2 regions of the Clostridium estertheticum genome follow, and region 1 is predicted to be linked to the other one. Evidence: a T-box and tRNA genes for the amino acid it is inferred to sense, from the RefSeq annotation. Region 1 holds a T-box; the other holds one or more tRNA genes.
What was found. The T-box of region 1 lies ahead of ileS (isoleucine--tRNA ligase). A T-box ahead of a tRNA ligase gene usually reads a tRNA of that ligase, here a tRNA-Ile.
Positions count from the first base shown of each region.

Region 2: it has a tRNA-Ile gene. The T-box ahead of ileS (isoleucine--tRNA ligase) is inferred to sense a tRNA for this amino acid. The anticodon was not compared.

Region 1 is NZ_CP015756.1:164,125-173,730, reverse strand. Features, by position in the region: gene A7L45_RS00805 (AAA domain-containing protein) at 1-1,818, opposite strand, end outside; gene A7L45_RS00800 (LacI family DNA-binding transcriptional regulator) at 1,893-2,891, opposite strand; gene ileS (isoleucine--tRNA ligase) at 3,153-6,254, opposite strand; T-box leader at 6,386-6,604, opposite strand; gene A7L45_RS00790 (type I glutamate--ammonia ligase) at 7,141-9,039, shown strand; gene A7L45_RS00785 (N-acetylmuramoyl-L-alanine amidase) at 9,142-9,606, opposite strand, start outside.
Region 2 is NZ_CP015756.1:8,968-18,573, reverse strand. Features, by position in the region: gene A7L45_RS00080 (UPF0182 family protein) at 1-1,623, opposite strand, end outside; gene A7L45_RS00075 (DUF362 domain-containing protein) at 1,629-2,792, opposite strand; gene A7L45_RS00070 (transcription repressor NadR) at 2,853-3,368, opposite strand; gene A7L45_RS00065 (HD domain-containing protein) at 3,518-4,012, opposite strand; tRNA gene A7L45_RS00060 (tRNA-Ala) at 4,133-4,208, opposite strand; tRNA gene A7L45_RS00055 (tRNA-Ile) at 4,212-4,288, opposite strand; rRNA gene rrf (5S ribosomal RNA) at 4,297-4,413, opposite strand; rRNA gene A7L45_RS00045 (23S ribosomal RNA) at 4,543-7,481, opposite strand; rRNA gene A7L45_RS00040 (16S ribosomal RNA) at 7,781-9,294, opposite strand.

The DNA.
Region 1 (9,606 bases):
ACCAAAATCATTTTTAAATGTGTTTATATCAATGATTGATGGCAACTCCAATTTATGATTATTTAATTCTTGTTTTAATTTACTTATCTCTTTTATATATTCATTACCTTTATGTGCTAATTGTTGCCACAAACCTTGTTGCTCACTATTAGAGTAATAACTTTTCATAACATTACCTAACCAGCTATTATCAAAACCCTCGAATTTTTCTATTGCATCATCTACCAGTTTTAGTAATCTTCTATTTCCATAATCTATAGAACTTACACTATTTAAGTCCTTAATATCATCTTCATAAATATGTTTTTGCTGCCCTAGTTTAATTAGTTCCTCGATATCATCACATAACTCTTCTTCCCTTGGAAGTATCGCTATGTATTTATTTATGTTATCTATTTCATCTATTTGCTGTTTTGTAATCACAGATGACAATGTAACTAGCCTTTTAAATTCTTCAGAAGTTAAGAGTTTTTCTTTATTAAAATCAAGATTATCTACTATCCACGAATGATTAACTTCATTATCTTTAACCCACTTAGCCATATACATCAGTGTATACTTTTGACCCGCATATTCTATCTTTTCATTCTCTCTGTCATCAATACATTTTAGCTCTTTATATAACCTTTTCTGCGACTCAACACAATTATTGTGTTTATATTTTAAAAGTTTTATTTCCTTACGCAATTCTTTAGTGTCCATAGATAAACTTTCTGTTATTTTTCTAACAGACTCATCCAATTCTTCCAGAGACTTAGTATCATTTCCTAGTATGCTAATGCATAATGCTCTAACCTCTTCTGGTATTTTATTAGACAATACCCTTAGTGCCCTATCTGTTTGACTTGTCACTAATACCCTTTTGCCATGAGCCAAAAGATGACATATTAAATTAGCAATAGAATGGCTTTTACCAGTACCTGGTGGCCCCTGTATAACTATGCCAAAGTTTTCAGAAAGTTTTTTAGTTATTTCCATTTGCTCTTCATTTGCAGGTAGTGGAAATAATACGTCTTCTCCTACTTCCTTCCATTCATTAAAAGTCTGATCGTCTTGCGTTATTTCCTCTTCCGAGACAAGGGCCTCTACAGTTTTAGGAATATGGTATCCTGCTCTTACTTGTGATAACACGTCATTTAATTCCATATTCCAAAGTCTTGTGTCAACCTTTCGAAGTATTATGCAAGGTGCATTATAAAATTGTATATTAGTTTTAGTTAATATATCAGAATCACTACTTAGCTCATCAATATAGACATCCTTAGTATAAGAATTTAAAAGCATAGCTAACTCTTCAAATATTTTTGAAGCTATTTTAATATTTCTTACATCTAAAGCCATATCTTTTGCTTTATTTCTAATTTTTAGTAAACTATCTAGATTTACCTCCAAATACTCATTTAAAAATTCAAGTTCCACATTTGTTTGATTATTATATGGTTTTAAAGTGAATCTCTTTTTCTTTGAATCAAATTTTATCTCCATTTTAGTAGTAAAGATAGGATGAATTATTTTTTTATCCTCTTTTTCCCAACTTAGTAATCCATTTGACCAAATTATCTCTAGGTCTTCACTGTTTTTTTCTAATTGTAAATATGTTTTTTGAAATTGATTATATAATTTTTCTGCCCTCTCATCTATACTTAACCAATAATCTTTATTATCATCAATATTAAAAGTACATCCACTAATATCTTGGAGTTCTTTTTCCCAATATACTTTTTCATATTCATTTATATTTCTTATAGTTTTTTGATTCATATTTTTAATACTGAGTAAATATGAGAATATTTTTTCTACTTTATCATTAATATTCAAGGTTTATTACCTCCAATTTATTAAAAATGTAAAAAGTCTTACTAAAACTAAAGTAGTTTTAATAAGACTTATATTTATTTACAAGAATCTCTCTCCACTATTCTATAAGGTAATACAAAATGTTTTTCTTCAACTACTAAATTGTTTATAGATTTTATAAGCATTCTCATACCAACAGAACCCATATCATACATTGGTTGAGATACGGTGGTAAGCTTTGGATAAAATGTTGAAGCTGAATAAATATCATCAAAACCCATGACATCTATCTTTTCTGGGACATTAATAGATTTATCTCTTAATGCATTTACTACTCCCATAGCTATTTCATCACTAGCACAGAATACAGCATCCACCTGGGCACCTGTATCTAATATAACATTAATTCCTGTATACCCGTCTCTAGCCTTAACTCCACCATGATAAACTAAATCTTTATTAAGAGTTATTCCCATATCTGAAAGTCCTTTTGTATAGCCTGTATATCTTTGAGATAATGCATTTACTTTTTCTATAGAAGTCCCTACGTATGCAATATTTTTATTTCCCTTATTTGCCAAATATTTTACTGCATCCGCTGCTGCCATTACATTATCAATAGCAACACTAGGGAATATACCCTGTTCATCTGCTGTCTCTACAAGAACCACTGGCATTTCTAATTCTTTTATTAATTCTATTACATTATTCCCTATGGAATTACTCATATATATAACTCCATCTATCATTTTCTCTTTAAGTATTCTTAAAGATTCCATTTCTTTTTCTACGTCTAAATCTGCATTACAAAGCATAATATTATAATTATAAATATTAGCTACATCCTCGCAACCCCTAACTATTTCAGGGTAAAACTGATTGGATATATCCGGTATAATTATTCCTATTGTACTAGATTTTTGTGTTTTTAAACTTCTTGCAACTATGTTCGGCCTATATGATAATTTTTTTATAGCGTCTTTTACCTTTTTCTTGGTGTCTTCATTTACAACATCTATGTCGTTTAATACTCTTGATACTGTTGCAATAGAAACTCCCGCCTCTCTTGCAACATCTTTTATTGAAGCAGCCATATTTTTCAACTCCTACTATTTTCTTATCTTATCATTATACTTATAAAACCCTTTCATTTCAAGCTATAATACGAACTTACACTAAAGTATGTCCCAATACAGTAATCTTAACCTATACTTTTTATTATTGCCAGTTAATATATTCCTTAATCGTAACCTTATCTTATTTATTTCCTAATTTTATAGATTATATCCAAATTTTACAGCTAATAAAAAGGGAGTATGTGGCACTCGTCACATACTCCCTTTTGCTATTATTAATTATAACTTAACTAAATCTAATTGTAAGTCCTCACCATTTATCTTTACCGTCTTGTATTCTCTATCTTTGTTATATAGAATTTCCACAGATAAAGTATCTTTTTTAATTTGATCTTCAAATTTAGCTATTACATTTTGAAGCATTTCATTTCCAGATACGTATATTGTAATCTTATCAGCAACTTCAAAACCACTTTCTTTTCTCATGTTTTGAATTTTGCTTAAGATTTCACGTACGTTTCCTTCTTCTTTAAGCTCATCAGTTATGTGAGTTATTAATACTACTCCCATTTCGCCTTCGCCAGCAAAAGCATATCCTTCAAGTCCTTGCATTGTAACAAGTAATTTCTCACTATCTAATTCTATTTCAGTTCCATTTACATCGATAGTAACTACATTACCCTTATTTATAGTTTGAGCAAGTTCCATTTGGTTCATTGCGCCAATAGCTTTTTTTATACCAGGTATTAATCTGCCATATGGTTTTCCAAGTACTGGTAAATTAGGTTTAATTTCAAATTTAACATATTTAGAAATATCAGCTCCTAGCTCTACTTCTTTAATGTTAAGTTCTTCTTTAACTATCTGTCCATAATACTCTGGAAGAGATTTAGAACTAACAAGCATCTTAGAAAGTGGCTGTCTATTTTTTATATTAGCAGCATTTCGTGCACTTCTTCCTAATTTAACAGTTCTATAAGCCACATCCATTTCTTCTTCTAATGCCTTATCTACTTGATCTTCTCTATATTCAGGCCAAGCACATAAATGGATACTTTCTGGCGCTTTTTTGTCAAAAGCAACTACTAAATTCTGATATAGTTCTTCTGTTATAAACGGTATAAATGGTGCAGATATTTTTGCAAAAGTTGTGATAACTCTATATAGCGTCATATAAGCGCCTATCTTATCCTCTGTAAGTGACTCTACCCAGTATCTTGATCTATTACGTCTTACATACCAATTAGAAAGTTCCTCAATAAAGTCTTCTAGTTCAAGTGCTCCTTGAGTTATTCTATAGTTAGTTAAGTGCTCATCTATATCTTTCACTAATGAATTTAATTTTGACATCATCCATTTGTCCATAATATTAACTGATTCAAAGCTTTCATATTTAGTAGGGTCAAAATTATCAATATCAGCATATAAAATGTAGAATGAGTATACATTCCAAAGTGTTCCTATGAACTTTCTTTGTGCATCTATAACTGCACCCTCATAAAATCTTGATGGTAACCATGGTGCACTAGCTGTATAGAAATACCATCTAAGAGCATCTGCGCCTTGATTTTCGAGAATCGTAAATGGACTTAACACATTACCCTTATGTTTAGACATTTTAAGTCCGTTTTTATCTAATACATGGCCTAGTACTATACAGTTTTCAAATGGGTTTGTATCAAATACAGTAGTAGATATTGCAAGTAATGTATAGAACCATCCTCTTGTTTGATCCACTGCCTCTGAAATAAATTGAGCTGGGAAATTAGCTTCAAATACTTCTTTGTTTTCAAATGGATAGTGATGTTGAGCAAATGGCATTGATCCTGAATCAAACCAACAATCTATGACTTCTTCTACCCTAGTCATAGTTTTTCCGCATTCAGGACACTTTAAGTGAACATTATCTATATATGGTTTATGAAGTTCTATTCCGCCAGGTACATCTATTCCTTTCTCATTAAGTTCCGCTATGCTTCCTATAAGTTCACGATGTCCGCATTCGCATTCCCATATTGGAAGTGGAGTTCCCCAATACCTTGTTCTACTTATACTCCAATCTATAACGCCTTCAAGGAATTTACCCATTCTCCCTGTTCGTACGTTGTCTGGCATCCAATTGACCTTATTGTTATTTTCTATAAGTTTGTCTCTCATAGAAGACATTCTTACAAACCAGCTTTCTCTTGGATAATATAAAAGTGGTGTATCACATCTCCAACAATGTGGATATGAATGTTCAAATTTCTCTGCTTTATATAAAACATTATTTTCTTTTAAGTATTCTAATATCTTAGCATCTGCATCTTTAACAAAAATGCCTTTCCATGGAGTAACACAGTCAACAAACTTACCTTCCACGTCAACTAAGTTAATAAGTGGCAAGTCATATTTCTTACCAAGTAAGTTATCATCTTCACCATATGCTGGTGCAATATGAACTATCCCTGTACCATCAGAAAGAGTTACAAAATCTCCATGAACTACATAGAAAGCTTTTTCTTTTGGTGTATAGAAATCAAACATTTGCTCATATTCAAGGCCCAGTAAAGCTTCTCCTTTAAATTCACGTACTACTTCATACTCTCCCTCGAGTTTACTTAATAAATCTCTTGAGAGTATTAAAGTTTCACCTTCTTGGACAGCTTCAACATAATCATATTTTTTATTAACTGCAAGTGCTACATTACTTGGAAGTGTCCAAGGAGTCGTAGTCCATACAAGTATGTATTTATCTTCATTTTTCACTTTGAATTTTACGTATGCTGACATTTCTTTTACATCTTTATATCCTTGAGCTACTTCATGAGAAGATAAAGAAGTTCCACATCTCGGGCAATAAGGCATTACCTTATGACCTTTGTATAATAGATCTTTATCCCACATTTGTTTTAATGCCCACCAAACTGATTCAATATAATCATTATGATAAGTTACATAAGGGTTATCCATATCAACCCAATATCCTACTCTCTCAGACATTTCTTTCCACATATTAACGTAACTAAAAACACTAGCCTTACATTCTTCAACGAATTTTTCTACTCCGTATGCTTCTATGCCTGGCTTGCCGTCGATTCCAAGTTTCTTTTCTATTTCAAGTTCTACTGGTAATCCATGAGTATCCCATCCAGCTTTTCTTGGAACATTATATCCCTTCATTACCTTATATCTTGGTATTAAATCCTTCATAACTCTAGTTAAAACGTGACCTATATGTGGTTTACCATTTGCTGTTGGTGGACCATCATAGAAAGTAAAGGTCTTTCCCTCTTTATTTAAGTCAAAATTCTTTTGAATGATATCTTTTTCTTTCCAAAGCTTAAGTACATCATTTTCTATGTCCATAAAGTTTTTAGAAGGATCAATTTTTTTATACATAATAAAACTCCTTTTTCAATTTTATTTGATAATAACCAATTAGACATGTAGAACTTTTCATCTTAATTGTTTTTACCTTTATTAGATATTAATTGAAACTACATTTTTAAATATAAAAACTCCGCCCTATTTAATAGGGCGAAGTTAAATTCGCTAAACCACCTATAACACAAATATAAAGTCAAGTACAATTATACCTTATTCTTTAACGCAGAAATACGGATAAGCTTACTAAACTTTCAGCTCTCAGCTCATAGGTGATTTTCTTTAAACCTTCACTATGGGTTTTCACCTTTCCCCACTCTCTTTAAGTTACTTGCTTAAATACTTTTCCTAATCAAAGCTTTTAATTAGTCATAATTAATATAACTTCTTACCATTATATTATAATGGATTTTTGTTGTCAATTTGTTTTTGAATTTTCTTACAATTAATATGCTCAAAAACTACTTATTTAAATCTTTTGATCCATATTAAAAAATAAAAGCCTCAATATTTGTTAAGTATTATTATACAATGCTTGCAATAACTGCTATGATTATTCATTTCGCACATTTCCCTAGATATATGTGATATAATATTAGTTAAAAATGAATACAAAAATATAAATGCTTTTAAAATTTGTTTATTTAATGAATTTACGTTTTCATCAACTTGCAAAATACTATCATTATTTCGTAATTAATTAAAATTCTTGATGTTTTGTATTGACACAAATTCATTTTTGTAATAAAATCATTTTATTTACTACTATAATTTAGTTATGTATTAATATGCATTTTACATACCTATGTGTATTCAAATTATCACAAACAATTTAAACATTTTTATTAAAAATTCTATTAATTAAAATGTCAATTAAATATATATTTAAAGGAGGACTATTATTTTGAAAAAATTAATTTATGTAATCCCTAAAGAAAAACATTCTGAAAAGGACATTAAAGACATCCTACTTGCACACTCTGAGGTGAAATTCGTTTCCCTTGTTGGTATTGACTTATCGGGTAATGACACTGATGAGAGAATTCCAATGAAAATATTTTTGGATGATATCAGTGGTTTCTCAAATGGTGTTATTCAAACTGATGGTTCATCTGTAGTATTGCCAGGTATCGCAACTCTAAACAATGCTAAATTGGATATGCTTGCAGATGCTGACTGTAATTGGTACATTGATTATAATTATGAAAATATTGACCCTGAAACACAACTACCAATAGGTACCTTAAAAGTTCCATGTACATTATTACATGATAAAATTCCAGTAGATTCAAGATCAATCCTAAAGAGATCTGTTGAAACTTTTAAAACAACTCTTCTTGATTTACTTAAAGAAAATCCATCTGCTTTAAGTTCTTTTGATTTTGAATATAAAGATATTGATAATTTAATGCTCACATCTGCTACTGAGTTAGAATTTTGGGTAAAAACTCCTAATGATAAGGCTGATATAGAAGAACTTTCTACATCTCAAGTACTAAAAGAGCAATATTGGAGTAAAACTAAAGGAAACGTTAGAACAGCCCTTGAACAAACTCTTCTATTAATGCAAGAATATGGTTTCGAACCTGAAATGGGACATAAAGAAGTTGGCGGAGTAAAAGCTCAAATAGGTGAAGCTGGTTCTCTTACACATATTATGGAACAACTTGAAATAGATTGGAAATACTCTGATGCTCTTCAATGTGCAGATAATGAGTTATTCATTAGAAATTTAGTAAAAGAAACATTCAGAATTAACGGTTTAGATGTTAACTTTTTAGCAAAACCTGTTCATGATGTAGCCGGCAGTGGTGAACATACTCATATTGGAATCGCTGTAAAATTAAAGAGTGGAAAGAGAGTTAACTTATTCAATTCCGATAACAACCACTTCCTAAGTACTTTAGGTTATGCTTCAGTAATGGGTGTACTTAAAAATTATGAAGTAATAAACCCATTTGTTTCTTCAACAAATGATTCTTTAAGAAGATTAAAAGTTGGTTTTGAGGCTCCTATATGTATAGTAACATCACTTGGTCACAGCGTTGATGTTCCATCTAGAAATAGATCTATACTACTCGCATTAATAAGAGATCTTGATAATCCACTTGCTACAAGGTTTGAACTTCGCGCTCCATGCCCACATACTAATACTTACCTTGCTTTATCTACTTTATACATGGGTATGCTTGATGGTATAGTATACGCAATCAAAAATAATAAATCAGAAGATGATCTTTTGAAAGAATTATCTAAAGCACCAGGAGACGACGCAGATTATTTAGAAAAAGATAGAGCTTACAGAAGTGAAGAAGATGTATTTGAATACTATACTGAAGCGCAGCGTGCAGATTACTTTGGTAAAGCACCTAAAACTGTTTATGAAAATGTTAGTTCACTAGACGAATTTCCAACTAAACTTGAAATTCTTAAAACTGGCGGTGTATTTACTACTAGCATAATAAATAGTTTTAGAATGGCAATAACATCTAGATGGGTTACTGAAATAAACAATAGATTGTTAAACAATTATGCAGAAGAAATTAGAAAGTGTAAAATGATTCACACTGCTGAAAAAGCTTTAGATTTAGACTTAGCAAATTGGCAAAAAGTTAATGATCTAAGACATGCTCTTATGAAAGATACTTATTCTAAAACTAGTCTATTTACTAAGATAAACGAAGCTTCAAACATTGAAAATTACAAGGAACTTTCTACATTACAAATACAATTAGATGCACAAATCGAAGAACTTAGATTCTGTTATTCTAACTATAAAAAGAATTTACTAGATATATAATAAATTTTAAACTTATATAATATTAATCACAAAAACAACCTCAATAGTATTTTACTATTGAGGTTGTTTTTTGTGATTTTACTTTAAGCATTTAAATAATAATTAATAAGTTATGCTTGTTATTCCTAAAGTATTAAGAATACCTTTTGCTATTGCATTAGCTACTTTAGTTTGGTATGCTGCGTTATTTAATAGTTTTTCTTGTGCTGAATTAGAAATAAATCCAGTTTCTACAAGTACAGCTGTAGCATCCGTATTTTTTATAACATAATAATTTGCAGTTCTAATTCCCCTATCTGTTGATCCAGTTGCATTCACTATATTAGTCTGAATTGCTTGTGCAAGTTTTGATGAAGCTGCGCTCCCCGCATAAGTATAAGTTTCAGTGCCGCTAGCTGATACAGCATCGGCACTATTCGCATGAATACTTACAAAATAATTTGGTTTAGCATTATTAGAAATATCACATATTGCTTGAAGGTTCTGTGTAACATTGCTTGTCCAGCTTACTTTGTCACTATTTCTTGTGTATATTGTCTCAACATTATTTTTCGTTAATACCGCTCC
Region 2 (9,606 bases), 160 kb from region 1:
ACTTTTAGACGTAATGTCGTCAGATAATAAAAATTGAGCACTTTTTTGATCTATTGCAAATAGAATTCTATTTAAAATATTCATCTTTATTCCAGCCATACCTTCATAACTATTCATTTGGTTTTCCCCGCCCTTAGGGTAATCAAGCTCTCCAATTTTAGTATTAACAATGCTATAATCATTGGTTTTTTCACCAAAATATATTCTGGGATTAGCTAACTTTATATTTGTTTTATTTTCTAGTGGTATATTGTTAATTATGAAATCTGGTTGTCCTTCACTAGTTACAGAATTCACCTTACTCACAACAACGCCATACCCATGTGTATAAACTAAATGTCTATTCTGCCAAGTGTTTGAATTACCTTTTAACGACTCTAAATTAACTTCTCTCGGTGCTATAAATATTTGATTATATTTTCCATTAATATTATATCTATCAATATCTATATCATTAAATCCATAATAATACCTTAAATATTGGAATTGATTATAAAATTCTAACGCCGGTTTATAAGAATTTACTTTTATATTATTAACGGTATCTTTATTTTCTTTAATATCCTCTTTTGTTAAATCATTTTTTATCTCAAATGGTATTTCATCTATATTATTTATATTAAAAGCTTTTCTTGTACTATCTATATTGTACTGAATATAAGGTTTTTCTAGAGTTTTTTCGTTTGATTGAACTTCAAATTTTTGAACTGAAACTGATGTTATATTTTCCCCAATAATTAAAACAATTATCACAACAAAAGATATAACTATAGGTTTTATTTTATTTGTTAATATGCTTATAAATGTTATTATGGCAGATATTAAAGATACTACCGATATTACCTCATAAAACCTTAATGTTACATTTACATCCGTATAACTTGCTCCAAATACTATTCCATTTTGTGAATATACTAGATCCCAAGATTTAATTAAATATCCTAAAGACACTAAGAGTATTACAATTAAAGATAAAGCGGCAAGCTGCCTTCCTGCAAATTTAGTTAATTCGCCTCTTACGTTTCTAATATTCTTAAACTTTTTAAGTACAAAAAAATTATTCCTTCTTCTTGGATACATTATATAATCCTTTGACCTTAATATAATATACGTTATTATGGTAATTATCATTAAGCACACAATAAGAATTATAAACATCTTATATAGTGATTCAATTAATGGAAGTTTAAATATAAAAAATGAAATATCTTTTTTAAATAATGGATCTACAGAATTAAACTTTGTAGTACTCGCAAATTGTAATATTGTATACCAATATTTAGATGCAAAACTAAAAGATATTATAAAAGAAATTATAGTATTAATTAGAATACTAATACTACGTTTTATCTTTTCTTTATTTTTATTACCCTCTTCGACCTTTTTGCTTCTTAAAATAGTTCCTTTAACTATTTTATAATATGTCCATATTGATATATAACTTACTATAAATACTGGTATCATTAACTTTAAAATTGATGTTATCTTAGTAAAATATACAGATAAATAGCCAACTTCTTTAAACCATTGAATGTTTATGGCCAGCTTAACTATGTTACCTAAGAAAATTATAATAAATACTATTATCACGATAATAGTTACTATTGTTTTTTTCCCTTTCACAAGATTCACCTCTTATTTAATTTTAGTAATCTTCCTAGAGTTGAATATTTTGTTTCAATTGCACCAACTGGACATAATTCTTGACAACAAAAACATCTAATGCATTCATTCATATTCCATTTAGGGTTTAATTTATCTCCATTTTTAACCATTGTAATCACCACTGGCTTCTCTGGACATACCTCTGCACACCTACCACACCCTATACATTTTTCTTGAATAAGTGTTGGATTTGGTGCTATCATTCCCCTTAAAAAATTAGTTACAGCTGGGTTTATAAAATAAAAATTACCACCCTTTCGGCATAGTTTAAAGTTTTTTGCTTTCATATCCTCTAATTTTTCTCCAAGTATGTTTATATCTTTTGGAAGCACTACTCCCCAATTGCTATCGTATGCCTCTTTTAATACTGGTGTATCTAATGGGTTGTCATAACCTATAATCCTAACTGCAGTGGAATCTACAGCCGTTAAGCTTTGTCCCATAATTAAAGTATTCAAATTAAACGCCTGACCACTTTTAGGACCATTACCTTCCATCGCAATTATACCGTCTAAGATAGCAAAATTAGTCCCTACAGCGGTATTCAAATCCAGAAGCATCTTACAAAAATTATTTGCATCGGGCATTCTTGTATGCCAAGTTGCCTTCTGCGTTCCCGGTATGCATCCAAATTGATTTTTTACAGCCCCTGTATAATAAGCCATAGCATGTGTTTTAAGCTTTGGAAGTGTTATAACAACATCTGCGTCATAAGCAGCTTTAGCAACGTTCCACGATTTACATAAAATAGAATTATCTAATCTAACATGCACTGATTCTTTAAAATCTTCAAATTTAACCCCATATCTATCTGCAACTTCCATAAGACCAGATTTTTCTGCTGCCTTCCTTGAATCACCAAAACCTGGTGAATCACCAAAGCTAACATAATTTGAATATTCCTTAACAATTCTAATTACTGCCTCAAAAACAGCATAATGAGTTACCACTGGTGACTCCTTGCTTTCAACACTTAACATGTTAGGTTTCAAAAGTACTTTACTATCTTTAGGTATTAATTTTCTTAAAAATTCATCTCCACCCAATAATTCAAATCCTTCCCGTAACTTTTTTTCTATTAAATCAACATCATATTGTTCGCATTTTAAAAGTGCAACATTTTCCATAATAATCTCCCCTTATTAAATAAATCATCTCCTGCGGAGCTTCAATATTACAAAAATAAACTAATCAGAAATTAAATAATTTTTCTCTTTTAATTCTTTTATAATAGATTCTATAATTTCCTCATTATCCGCCTTTATAGTATGCAAATGTATACCTTTAGTTAAATATGATAATGGCTGAACACTTGATTCTTTAAATTTTTTTGTAAATACTTCGATATCCATAAGCGATTTTATCATAATCATTGCTCTTATTTCGCCATATAAAGGGTGCTCTACTGTTACATCTTCTACCACCCCTCCGAACTTAACAATACATTCAAGCTCATTATATATGTCATTACGTCCATGTGAAACTGCTATTACTCTCCGCACAAAATTATTTTCTTCACTAGGAATCAAATAACCTTCTGGAGTTGCAATTATGTTTACTCCTTCTGCTCTTATAATTGCTATATCCTTTACAATAACCTGCCTTGTGACTCCTAATTTTTCTGCTAGAAACTGACCTTTATATGTATTATTATTTGTAACTAGTAGATTTCTAATATATTCTCTTCTTTCCTTTGAATTCATTTCATCCTCCTAGTATATGTATTTAATTATATTCTAGCACTCTTCACTAGTTCTTAAAAATGTTTTATAATATATAAATTATTCCATTTATATATACTTTTTTTAATTTATTATAAATAGTTATAAAAAAAGAAACTATTATTAGTTTCTTAATTTTTATTATCACATTCCTTTAATATATTCAATTCTATATCGTCTATTATACTATTGTTATGATGATTTTTTATCAAAAATAAAAATCTATCATCGTATCCATATTGTTTCAATAAATTACAACCTATCTCTCCATGGTTATAATACATATTAACATTTTTTAATTTGTTAAATGCTCTAATTTTTCCATTTGTTATTTTATGCAATATAACCATTATAGCTTTATCTATTGGATTCATTGTACTATATATCTTGCCTATATCATGTAACAATGCTACTTTTATCAAATTAATTGATTGTAATTTTCTTTTGTTACAATTTGTTTCTACATCTCTAGCTACATTTATGCAATGCTTTTGTTCATATGTAGGTAGTTTATTAAATAACTTCAATTCATAAGTTTTTAAATAAGTTTTTAGGAAATCTACATCTTTATCATTAAGTTTAGCAACCATTGATCTGTAAAACTGCTTTATTCTATATAGTGACAATGTAGTTCTCCCTTCATATTCTAAACTTTTTTATTCATTTACACATTTCATTTGAGTATTTTTATTAATTTACAACTAATTTTTAACGAAATAAAAAACAGTCTAATATAGACTGTTTTTTGGTGGAGATAAAGGGAATCGAACCCTTGACCCCCTGCGTGCAAGGCAGGTGCTCTCCCAGCTGAGCTATATCCCCATATGGTGGACCTTCAGGGACTCGAACCCCAGACCGACCGGTTATGAGCCGGTAGCTCTAACCAACTGAGCTAAAGATCCATATGAATATTTGGCGACAACCTACTCTTCCACAAGGTCACCCCTGCAGTACCATCGGCGCATTGAAGCTTAACCTTCGTGTTCGGTATGGGAACGGGTGTTACCTTCATGCCATAATCACCAAATTTATAAGGTATTAACCTTACTTTAAAAGTATACCAAGCAATAGTTAAATTGTCAATACATTTTATGAGATATTCTCTCAAAATTGCACAGTATTCGCATTATTAATATTAATTGTTACTTATGTTATCTTGGTCAAGCCCTCGACTTATTAGTATTAGTCAGCTGAACATGTTACCATGCTTACACCTCTAACCTATCAACCTGGTGGTCTTCCAGGAGTCTTACTTGCACCACACTTACGTGTGGACAATGGGAAATCTCATCTTAGGGTGGGCTTCACGCTTAGATGCTTTCAGCGTTTATCCCTTCCAAACATAGCTACCCAGCGATGCCACTGGCGTGACAACTGGTGCACCAGAGGTTTGTCCATCCCGGTCCTCTCGTACTAAGGACAGCTCCCTTCAAATTTCCTACGCCCGCGACGGATAGGGACCGAACTGTCTCACGACGTTCTGAACCCAGCTCGCGTGCCGCTTTAATGGGCGAACAGCCCAACCCTTGGGACCTACTTCAGCCCCAGGATGCGACGAGCCGACATCGAGGTGCCAAACCTCCCCGTCGATGTGGACTCTTGGGGGAGATCAGCCTGTTATCCCCGAGGTAGCTTTTATCCGTTGAGCGATGGCCCTCCCACGAGGTACCACCGGATCACTAAGCCCGACTTTCGTCCCTGCTCCACTTGTAAGTGTCGCAGTCAGGCTCCCTTCTGCCTTTGCACTCTTCGCGCGATTTCCAACCGCGCTGAGGGAACCTTTGGGCGCCTCCGTTACTCTTTCGGAGGCGACCGCCCCAGTCAAACTGCCCACCTAACAATGTCCTGTGACCAGATTCATGGCCTCCAGTTAGAACCTCAGTACTGTCAGGGTGGTATCCCAAGGATGACTCCACACAGGCTGACGCCCATGTATCGTAGTCTCCCACCTATCCTGTACAGACAATACCGAAATTCAATGCTAAGCTACAGTAAAGCTCTACGGGGTCTTTCCGTCCAATCGCGGGTATCCAGCATCTTCACTGGAACTACAATTTCGCCGGATGTACTGTTGAGACAGTGCCCAAATCATTACGCCATTCGTGCGGGTCGGAACTTACCCGACAAGGAATTTCGCTACCTTAGGACCGTTATAGTTACGGCCGCCGTTTACTGGGGCTTAAGTTCATAGCCTCGCCGAGAGCAAGCTCTCAGCTAACTAATCCCCTTAACCTTCCAGCACCGGGCAGGCGTCAGCCCCTATACATCAGCTTTCGCTTTAGCAGAGACCTGTGTTTTTGCTAAACAGTTGCTTGGGCCTATTCTCTGCGACCTACTTACGTAGGCACCCCTTCTCCCGAAGTTACGGGGTCAATTTGCCGAGTTCCTTAACAGTAATTCTTCCGATGGTCTTAGGATTCTCTCCTCACCTACCTGTGTCGGTTTGCGGTACGGGCACCAATATCCTCGATAGAGACTTTTCTTGGCAGCGTGGAATCAGATACTTCAGCAATAAATTGCCTTCCCCATTACATCTCAGCGTTAAGAGCAAACGGATTTGCCTGCTTGCTCCGCCTAAATGCTTAGACACACATCCAATAGTGTGCACATCTTATCCTCCTGCGTCATCCCATTTCTAATAACGTCCATTGGTGGTATCGGAATATCAACCGATTGTCCATCACCTACGCCTTTCGGCCTCGGCTTAGGTCCCGACTAACCCTGAGAGGACGAGCCTTCCTCAGGAAACCTTAGGTTTTCGACCGTTAAGATTCTCACTTAACTCTCGCTACTCATGCCAACATTCTCACTTCTGTACCGTCCACCACTCCTTACGGTATGACTTCAGCCAGTACAGAAAGCTCCTCTACCGCTTACACAATTGTGTAAACCCATAGCTTCGGTGGTAAGTTTTAGCCCCGGACATCTTCGGCGCAGGATCTCTTGACTAGTGAGCTATTACGCACTCTTTGAATGAGTGGCTGCTTCTGAGCCAACATCCTAGTTGTCTTAGAAATCCCACATCCTTTTCCACTTAACTTACACTTTGGGACCTTAGCTGATGGTCTGGGCTGTTTCCCTTTTGACTACGGATCTTATCATTCGCAGTCTGACTGCCGAAATAAAAGTATATGGCATTCGGAGTTTGATAGGGTTCAGTAACTGTTGTCAGCCCCTAGCCCATTCAGTGCTCTACCTCCATTACTCAATTAATCGACGCTAGCCCTAAAGCTATTTCGAGGAGAACCAGCTATCTCCGAGTTCGATTGGAATTTCTCCGCTATCCACAGCTCATCCCATGGTTTTTCAACACCAACGTGGTTCGGACCTCCACGGAATTTTACTTCCGCTTCATCCTGGCCATGGATAGGTCACCCGGTTTCGGGTCTACGACATGCAACTAGAACGCCCTATTCAGACTCGGTTTCCCTTCGGCTCCGTACCTTAAGTACTTAACCTTGCTACATATCGTAACTCGTTGGCTCGTTCTACAAAAAGCACGCCGTCACACATAAAAAGTGCTTCGACCGGTTGTAGGCACACGGTTTCAGGTTCTATTTCACTCCCCTTCCGGGGTTCTTTTCACCTTTCCCTCACGGTACTTCTTCACTATCGGTCACTAGGTAGTATTTAGCCTTGGGAGGTGGTCCTCCCAGCTTCCCACAAGGTTTCACGTGTCTCGTGGTACTCTGGATTAGATCTGACTGTTCTTCCTTTTCATTTACAGGCCTATTACCTTCTGCGGAGCAGCTTTCCAGCTATCTTCAATTAAAGAATTGCAGTATTTATGATCTATCCTCAACCCCTAAGTCAAAGACTTAGGTTTGGGCTCATTCCCTTTCGCTCGCCGCTACTTAGGAAATCGATATTTCTTTCTCTTCCTCCGGGTACTTAGATGTTTCAGTTCCCCGGGTGTACCTCTGTATACCTATTTATTCAGTATGCAGTACATAGTTGTTACTATGTGGGTTCCCCCATTCGGAAATCTTTGGATCACAGGCTATTTGCGCCTACCCAAAGCTTATCGCAGCTTAACGCGTCCTTCTTCGGCTCCTAGTGCCAAGGCATTCGCCATGCGCCCTTTGTAGCTTGACCTTTGATTCTGTCTATTTACATAGACTATTTTGTTTCTTAATATTAATTTTGCGAAATCATAATAAATTAACCTATAACCACTCTCGTGGATCTAAATCTTTTTAAAACAATTTTATACACTGTGCAATTTTCAAAGAACATTTTAAGAAAAACTATTAATTAATTAGCTCCTAAGAGTTAATATAATTAGTCTCTCAAAATTAAACAGAGAAATAGGAACGAGTAATTACAATAGATATTTTGAAGAATAATTAAATTCTTCTATTGCATCGACCGAAGTCAATACATCTACTCCCTAGAAAGGAGGTGATCCAGCCGCAGGTTCTCCTACGGCTACCTTGTTACGACTTCACCCCAATCATCGATCCCACCTTCGGCCGCTGGCTCCTTACGGTTACCTCACGGACTTCGGGTGTTACCAACTCTCATGGTGTGACGGGCGGTGTGTACAAGGCCCGGGAACGTATTCACCGCGACATGCTGATTCGCGATTACTAGCAACTCCGGCTTCATGTAGGCGAGTTGCAGCCTACAATCCGAACTGGGATGAGTTTTTGAGTTTGGCTCCACCTTGCGGTCTTGCATCTCTTTGTACTCACCATTGTAGCACGTGTGTAGCCCTAGACATAAGGGGCATGATGATTTGACGTCATCCCCACCTTCCTCCCGGTTAACCCGGGCAGTCTCACTAGAGTGCTCAACTTAATGGTAGCAACTAATGATAAGGGTTGCGCTCGTTGCGGGACTTAACCCAACATCTCACGACACGAGCTGACGACAACCATGCACCACCTGTCACCTTGTCCCGAAGGACTTCACTCATCTCTGAGTTATGCAAGGGATGTCAAGTCTAGGTAAGGTTCTTCGCGTTGCTTCGAATTAAACCACATGCTCCGCTGCTTGTGCGGGCCCCCGTCAATTCCTTTGAGTTTTAATCTTGCGATCGTACTCCCCAGGCGGAATACTTAATGTGTTAACGGCGGCACCGAGGTTCGACCCCCGACACCTAGTATTCATCGTTTACGGCGTGGACTACCAGGGTATCTAATCCTGTTTGCTCCCCACGCTTTCATGCCTCAGCGTCAGTTACAGTCCAGTAAGTCGCCTTCGCCACTGGTGTTCTTCCTAATCTCTACGCATTTCACCGCTACACTAGGAATTCCACTTACCTCTCCTGCACTCTAGACACCCAGTTTCAAATGCAGCACCCAAGTTAAGCTCGGGTATTTCACATCTGACTTAAATGTCCGCCTACGCATCCTTTACGCCCAGTAAATCCGGACAACGCTTGCCACCTACGTATTACCGCGGCTGCTGGCACGTAGTTAGCCGTGGCTTCCTCCTCTGGTACCGTCATTATCGTCCCAGAAGACAGAACTTTACAACCCGAAGGCCTTCATCATTCACGCGGCGTTGCTGCGTCAGGGTTTCCCCCATTGCGCAATATTCCCCACTGCTGCCTCCCGTAGGAGTCTGGACCGTGTCTCAGTTCCAATGTGGCCGATCACCCTCTCAGGTCGGCTACGCATCGTTGCCTTGGTGGGCCTTTACCTCACCAACTAGCTAATGCGCCGCGGGTCCATCTCAAAGTGAAATTCCGAAGAATTCCTTTGATGTTAAGATCATGCGATCAAAACATATTATGCGGTATTAATCTCCCTTTCGGGAGGCTATTCCCCTCTTTGAGGCAGGTTACCCACGTGTTACTCACCCGTCCGCCGCTAATTGACCCCGAAGGATCGCATCGCTCGACTTGCATGTGTTAGGCACGCCGCCAGCGTTCGTCCTGAGCCAGGATCAAACTCTCAATTTAAAAGTTTACACTTTTTTAGTTGAAATAATTAATCTGCGCCAACTGTTAAGTTGGTTAGCAAGCTCATTACATACTTTTTAGTCTTACGACTAAATATTACTTTTACTAAAGTAATTGACTGGTTAAAATAAAATATTATTTCATTTCTTTACCTATTTCTCTGTTTAATTTTCAAAGACCAATTTGCTTTGTCATCATGTGACGACTTCTACTATTATATCTGTTATTACTTTGATTGTCAATATATATTTTCTATTTTGTAAAATGTTATTTTAAATTAAGAAAACTATGCAGCCTTTAAACTTAAATTGT